Linked DNA regions of Streptantibioticus cattleyicolor NRRL 8057 = DSM 46488. The protein of the gene in region 1 binds, or shares a complex with, the protein of each later gene. Links are inferred from orthologs where the notes say so. Each region holds a gene or a part of one and is shown in the gene's direction. Other genes may lie near its edges. The genes, in order: rpsJ and nusB.

Region 1 (3,144 bases):
GACTGGCGGCTGATCTTCTACCTCAACATCCCGCTCGGCCTGGTCGCCGCCGCCTTCGCCTGGCGGCTGCTGACCTGGGTGCCGCACCGGCGGCGCAGCCACCGGGTCGACTACCTCGGCGCCTTCCTGCTGGTGGCCGCGGTCTCCTGCCTGCTGCTGGCGACCTCCTGGGGCGGCCAGGAGTACCCGTGGGGCTCGGCACCGGTCGTCGCCCTGTTCGCGGCGGGCGCGGTGCTCGCGGTGGTCTTCGTGCTGGCCGAGACCCGGGCCGCCGAACCGATCCTGCCGCTGCGGCTGTTCACCCTGCGCACGGTGACGCTGGCGTGCCTGGCCACCTTCGTCCTCGGCTGCGCGCTCTTCGGCTCGATCATCTACGTCCCGATGTACCTCCAGGTGGTCAAGGGGGCGTCGCCCACCGCGAGCGGGCTTCAGATGCTGCCGATGATGGGCGGGATGATCGTCACCTCCACCCTGTCCGGCCGGCTGATCAGCCGCGTCGGCCGCTACAAGTGGTTCCTGGTGACCGGATCGGTCCTGATCGCCGCCGGGCTGGCGCTGCTGGGACGGCTGGAGACCGGCACCTCGGTGTGGTGGGCCGGGCTCTTCCTGGCGGTGCTCGGGGTGGGCGCCGGGCTGCTGATGCAGCCGCTGGTGCTCGCCGTGCAGAACGCCGTCGACCTGCGCGACCTGGGCATCGCCACCGCCACCTCGACGTTCTCCCAGTCGCTCGGCGGTTCGTTCGGCACCGCGGTGCTCGGCGCGGTGCTCTCCACCCGGCTCGCCGAGGCGCTGACGGCCCGGCTGCGGGCGCTGCCCGGTGGTGGCGGATCCGGGGCCGGCGGCGGATCCGGGCCGGGTACGCTGCTGAAGGACCCGGCCGCCATCGGCCGGCTGCCCGAGGCGGTGCGCTCCGCGGTCCAGCACGCCTTCACCGACGCGCTCCACGTGCTCTTCGGCACCGGCGCCGCCGTCGCGGTGGTGATGGTCGTGATGACGCTCCTGCTGCCCGACACCCCGCTGCGCGGCACGCCTGCGGCGCCCCCGCCCGCTCCGGAGCGCGTCCCCGGGCAGCCGGCGGCCGGCCCGGCCGGCCCCTGAGGCGCGGTCGGCCGGACGTGGCGGCGGGTCCGGGCGGGCCCGCCGCGCGCGCACGCCGCGGCGTGATTGGCGCCGGTTCCGGCCCTTGTGGCACACTGTCCAAGTTGCTCGGATGAGTGTCGATGCTGCGCGCCTCCCGTCGGGAGGACCGGAAGCGAGTCCCACGGTACTCGTCGCCCCTTCTCAGGGGCGGAAGTACGGGAATCTTCCGGGAAGCGTGAGCACGACGCCCACCCAGGCACTCGGCGGACGACCTCCCCACCTCCCCCTCCCCGGGGTCTTCCCTGTGGAGATTTGCGAGAGGGAGCGCGACACGCCCGACCGCGTGGGTCGGGGAAGCGACGCTTCCGCCGGGTCCAGAGCGTTACGAGAGACAGGACTACGGAGTAGCCATGGCGGGACAGAAGATCCGCATCCGGCTCAAGGCCTACGACCACGAGGTCATCGACTCCTCGGCGAAGAAGATCGTCGAGACGGTGACGCGTACTGGTGCGCAGGTCGCGGGCCCGGTGCCGCTGCCCACTGAGAAGAACGTGTACTGCGTCATCAAGTCGCCGCACAAGTACAAGGACTCGCGCGAGCACTTCGAGATGCGTACGCACAAGCGCCTCATCGACATCCTCGACCCCACGCCGAAGACCGTCGACTCGCTGATGCGTCTCGACCTGCCGGCCGGCGTCGACATCGAGATCAAGCTCTGAGGTGACGCGCGAGATGGCTAAGCAGATTAAGGGCGTCCTGGGCGAGAAGCTCGGCATGACCCAGGTCTGGGACGAGAACAACCGTGTCGTTCCGGTGACCGTCGTCAAGGCCGGGCCCTGTGTCGTCACCCAGGTCCGTACCGCCGACAGCGACGGCTACTCGGCCGTTCAGATCGCCTTCGGTGAGATCGACCCGCGCAAGGTGAACAAGCCCCTCAAGGGCCACTTCTCCAAGGCCGACGTGACCCCGCGCCGCCACCTGGTCGAGATCCGCACCTCCGACGCCAGCGAGTACACGCTCGGCCAGGAGATCGCCGCGGACGTCTTCGAAGCGGGTGTGAAGGTCGACGTCACCGGCAAGAGCAAGGGCAAGGGCTTCGCCGGTGTCATGAAGCGCCACAACTTCGGTGGCCTCGGCGCCGGCCACGGCACCCAGCGCAAGCACCGCTCGCCGGGTTCCATCGGCGGCTGCGCCACCCCGGGTCGCGTGTTCAAGGGCCTGCGCATGGCGGGCCGCATGGGCAACGAGCGGGTCACCACCCAGAACCTGACCGTCCACGCCGTTGACGCGGAGAAGGGCCTGCTGCTCATCAAGGGCGCGGTTCCTGGTCCGAACGGCGGCCTCGTCCTGGTCCGTACCGCGGCCAAGGGGGCCTGAGGTAACCGATGAGCACCATTGACATCCTTTCGCCGGCTGGCGACAAGGCCGGGACCGTCGAGCTCCCCGCGGAGATCTTCGACGCCAAGGTCAGCGTTCCGCTGATCCACCAGGTCGTCGTCGCCCAGCTCGCGGCTGCCCGTCAGGGCACGCACAAGACCAAGACCCGCGGCGAGGTCCGTGGCGGTGGCAAGAAGCCGTACCGCCAGAAGGGCACCGGCCGCGCCCGCCAGGGTTCGACCCGCGCGCCGCAGTTCGCCGGCGGTGGCGTCGTGCACGGCCCGGTCCCGCGCGACTACTCGCAGCGGACCCCCAAGAAGATGATCAAGGCTGCCCTCCGTGGCGCCCTGACCGACCGTGCCCGCCACGACCGCGTCCACGTGGTGACCGGCGTCGTCGAGGGTTCGGCCCCGTCGACCAAGTCCGCCAAGGCGCTGCTGGGCAAGATCAGCGACCGCAAGAACGTCCTCCTGGTCGTCGAGCGGGCCGACGAGGTCGCGTGGCTCTCCGCCCGCAACCTGCCCCAGGTCCACATCCTGGAGGCCGGTCAGCTCAACGCTTACGACGTCCTCGTCTCCGACGACGTGGTCTTCACCAAGGACGCCTTCGACCGCTTCACCGGTGCCGGCGCCGCCGAATCCGAAGGGAGCGCCGCCTGATGACTGAGGCGACCGTTGCCACCAGCAA
Region 2 (3,085 bases), 1.9 Mb from region 1 along the record:
GAGGAGGGCGACTTCCTCACCGTATGCCTCGGTGCCTGCTACCGCGGCTACCGCTGCGAGGTGGGCCGCACCTTCGTCATCGGGGCCGCCCCCGCGAGCTGGCAGATCGACCTGTACGATCTGGTGTTCCAGGCGCAGCGCGCCGGGCGCGAGGCGCTCGCTCCCGGGGTGGAGTGCCGTGCCGTGGACCGGGCGGCACGCCAGATGCTGGAGCGCGCCGGCCACGCGGACGCCGTCGGCGCGTCCACCGGGCACGGCGTCGGACTGGAAATCGACGAGGACCCTCGGTTGTCCCCGTCGGCCATGGGTAAACTGGACGCTTGCGTGCCGGTCACCGTCGAACCGGGGGTCCACTTCCCGGGCCGGGGCGGTGTCCGCATCGACGACACACTCGTCGTGCGCCCCGCGGCGGACGGCGGGCCCGAGCTACTCACCATCACGACCAAGGAGCTCCTCGCCCTGTAGCGGGGCTGTCCTGGTCCCCGATGCAGCACTTTCAGGAGAATCCGCGACCGTGGCCACCACGAACGACCTCAAGAATGGCATGGTGCTCAAGCTCGAAGGGGACCAGCTCTGGTCCGTCGTCGAGTTCCAGCACGTCAAGCCGGGCAAGGGCCCCGCTTTCGTCCGCACCAAGCTGAAGAACGTGCTCTCCGGCAAGGTGGTCGACAAGACCTTCAACGCCGGCCTCAAGGTCGAGACGGCCAGCGTGGACAAGCGCGGCATGCAGTTCTCGTACATGGACGGCGAGTACTTCGTCTTCATGGACATGGACACCTACGACCAGCTCCATGTCGACCGCAAGACCGTCGGCGACGCCGCCAACTTCCTCCTCGAGGGCTTCGAGGCCGTCGTCGCCATCCACGAGGGCAACGTCCTGTACGTGGAGCTGCCGGCCGCGGTCGAGCTGACCATCGAGCACACCGAGCCCGGCGTCCAGGGCGACCGCTCCACCGGCGGCACCAAGCCCGCGAAGCTGGAGACCGGCTACGAGATCCAGGTCCCGCTCTTCATCACCACCGGTGAGAAGATCAAGGTCGACACCCGCTCGGGTGAGTACCTCGGCCGGGTGAACAGCTAGTCGTGGCTGCTCGCACCAAGGCCCGCAAGCGCGCTTTCCAGATCCTCTTCGAGGCGGACCAGCGCGGCGCCAAGCCGGTGACCGTGATGGCCGACTGGATCCGGCTCGCGCGGACCGACGACCGGCAGCCGCCGGTGACCGAGTACACGATGCGGCTGGTCGAGGGGTACGAGGCCAACGCGGCCCGGGTGGACGAGCTGATCGCCACCTACGCCGTCGGCTGGACCCTGGACCGGATGCCGGTGGTCGACCGCAACGTGCTGCGTCTCGGCGCCTACGAGCTGATCTGGGAGGACGAGATCCCGGACGCGGTCGTGCTGGACGAGGCCGTGCAGCTCGCCAAGGAGTTCTCCACCGACGAGTCGCCCGCCTTCGTCAACGGCCTGCTCGCCCGGCTGAAGGACCTCAAGCCCACCTTGCACCGCTGACCGCCACGGGCGGCCGGCCGATGCCACGCCGCGGGGCCCGGACACGTAGGAGCGTGTCCGGGCCCCGCGGCGTTTTCCGGCGGCGTCGGCGGCGTCAGGGGCGCGCGAAAGCCCGTGGGCGGTGTCCGGCGCCGGACACCGCCCACGGGCGGGACGTTTCTGCTGGCGGGGCTCAGCCCTCGTCGTGCTGGACGGCCCGGCGGGCGTCCGCGTCCAGCACGCCCCAGCCGATGAGCTGCTCGGTCAGCACCGAGGGGGACTGGTCGTAGATGACGGCGAGGGTGCGCAGGTCGTCCTGGCGGATCGAGAGCACCTTGCCGTTGTAGTCGCCGCGCTGGCTCTGGATCGTGGCGGCGTACCGCTGCAGCGGGCCGGCCTTCTCCGACGGCACCTGGGCGAGGCGCTCCAGGTCCAGGACGAGCTTCGGCGGCGGCTCGGCGGCACCACCGGGCGCCGTGCCCGGCAGCAGCTCCTGCACGGGGACGCCGTAGAAGTCGGCCAGCTCGGCAAGGCGCTGCACGGTGACCGCCCGGTCGCCACGCTCGTAGGAGCCGACGACGACGGCCTTCCAACGCCCCTGGGACTTCTCCTCGACGCCGTGGAGGGAGAGTCCCTGCTGCGTGCGGATGGCCCGGAGCTTGGCCCCGAGCTGTTTGGCGTAATCGCTGGACATAAGGCTCCCCGGATGGACACGTCGTAACTCACTGTGAGGTTACGCAGCGTAATTTGACTTCGTCAAGCCGACCGCGGGGGGCCGCCCCCTGAGCAGGGACGTCCCGGAGTCCTGATACGGTTGAGGCGTTACCCCGACGTCCTTTAAGGCCCGTCCCGTGAGGCGGGGAAGGAGGTCACCGACCCATGGTCGAAGACCGTTTCGCACCGGCCGCCCGTTCCGTACTGGAGGCGCCGGACATCGCGCGGGCCCTGACCCGCATCGCGCACGAGATCGTCGAGCGCGCCAAGGGCGCCGACGACGTGCTGCTGCTCGGCATCCCCACCCGCGGCGTCTTCCTGGCCCGCCGGCTCGCCGACAAGCTCGCCGGGATCACCGGCCGCACCACCCCGGTCGGCTCCCTCGACATCACCATGTACCGCGACGACCTGCGGCTGGGCCCGGCCCGCGCGCTCGCCCGCACCGAGATCCCCGGCGACGGCGTCGACGGCCGCCTGGTGGTCCTCGTCGACGACGTGCTCTTCTCCGGCCGCACCATCCGCGCCGCCCTCGACGCCCTCGGTGACATCGGCCGCCCCCGCGCGGTCCAGCTCGCCGTGCTCGTCGACCGCGGCCACCGTGAGCTGCCGATCCGCGCCGACTACGTCGGCAAGAACATCCCCACCTCACTGCGCGAGACCGTCAAGGTCCAGCTCGCCGAGAACGACGGCCGGGACGCCGTCCTCCTCGGCCTACGGGACGACTAGGACGGCACCGGCGCGCCCGTGCGCCCCGGCACCCCCGTACCCCGCCTCGCGCGCGGCCCGCTCCGGGCGGTCCGCCGGCCCGACGTGCCCGCGACCGCGCCGCCGCCGTCCGCCCGTACCCGTACCGCCCCCACTTCCCGGAGTTGAACCGACGATG

Evidence for each region.
Region 2: the proteins of rpsJ (region 1) and nusB are in contact, whole or in part, in a solved structure (PDB 3D3B), measured with the Escherichia coli proteins. The link is inferred for Streptantibioticus cattleyicolor NRRL 8057 = DSM 46488 from one-to-one orthologs.

Annotation. Positions count from the first base shown.
Region 1 is NC_017586.1:3,871,153-3,874,296, forward strand. Bases 313-3,144 are described here. They hold rpsJ (30S ribosomal protein S10), read left to right. Parts: upstream 313-1,490; coding sequence 1,491-1,799; downstream 1,800-3,144. Other genes in these bases: SCATT_RS16955 (MDR family MFS transporter), read left to right, coding at 313-1,098; rplC (50S ribosomal protein L3), read left to right, coding at 1,813-2,457; rplD (50S ribosomal protein L4), read left to right, coding at 2,466-3,116; rplW (50S ribosomal protein L23), read left to right, coding at 3,116-3,144. In the rest of the region: more of SCATT_RS16955, read left to right, coding at 1-312. UniProt on the Escherichia coli protein: Involved in the binding of tRNA to the ribosomes. Part of the processive rRNA transcription and antitermination complex (rrnTAC). The complex forms an RNA-chaperone ring around the RNA exit tunnel of RNA polymerase (RNAP).
Region 2 is NC_017586.1:5,747,090-5,750,174, forward strand. Bases 24-2,796 are described here. They hold nusB (transcription antitermination factor NusB), read left to right. Parts: upstream 24-1,083; coding sequence 1,084-1,509; downstream 1,510-2,796. Other genes in these bases: SCATT_RS25270 (aminopeptidase P family protein), read left to right, coding at 24-465; efp (elongation factor P), read left to right, coding at 515-1,081; bldD (transcriptional regulator BldD), read right to left, coding at 1,682-2,182; pyrR (bifunctional pyr operon transcriptional regulator/uracil phosphoribosyltransferase PyrR), read left to right, coding at 2,368-2,796. In the rest of the region: more of SCATT_RS25270, read left to right, coding at 1-23; more of pyrR, read left to right, coding at 2,797-2,928; SCATT_RS25295 (aspartate carbamoyltransferase catalytic subunit), read left to right, coding at 3,083-3,085. UniProt on the Escherichia coli protein: Part of the processive rRNA transcription and antitermination complex (rrnTAC). The complex forms an RNA-chaperone ring around the RNA exit tunnel of RNA polymerase (RNAP).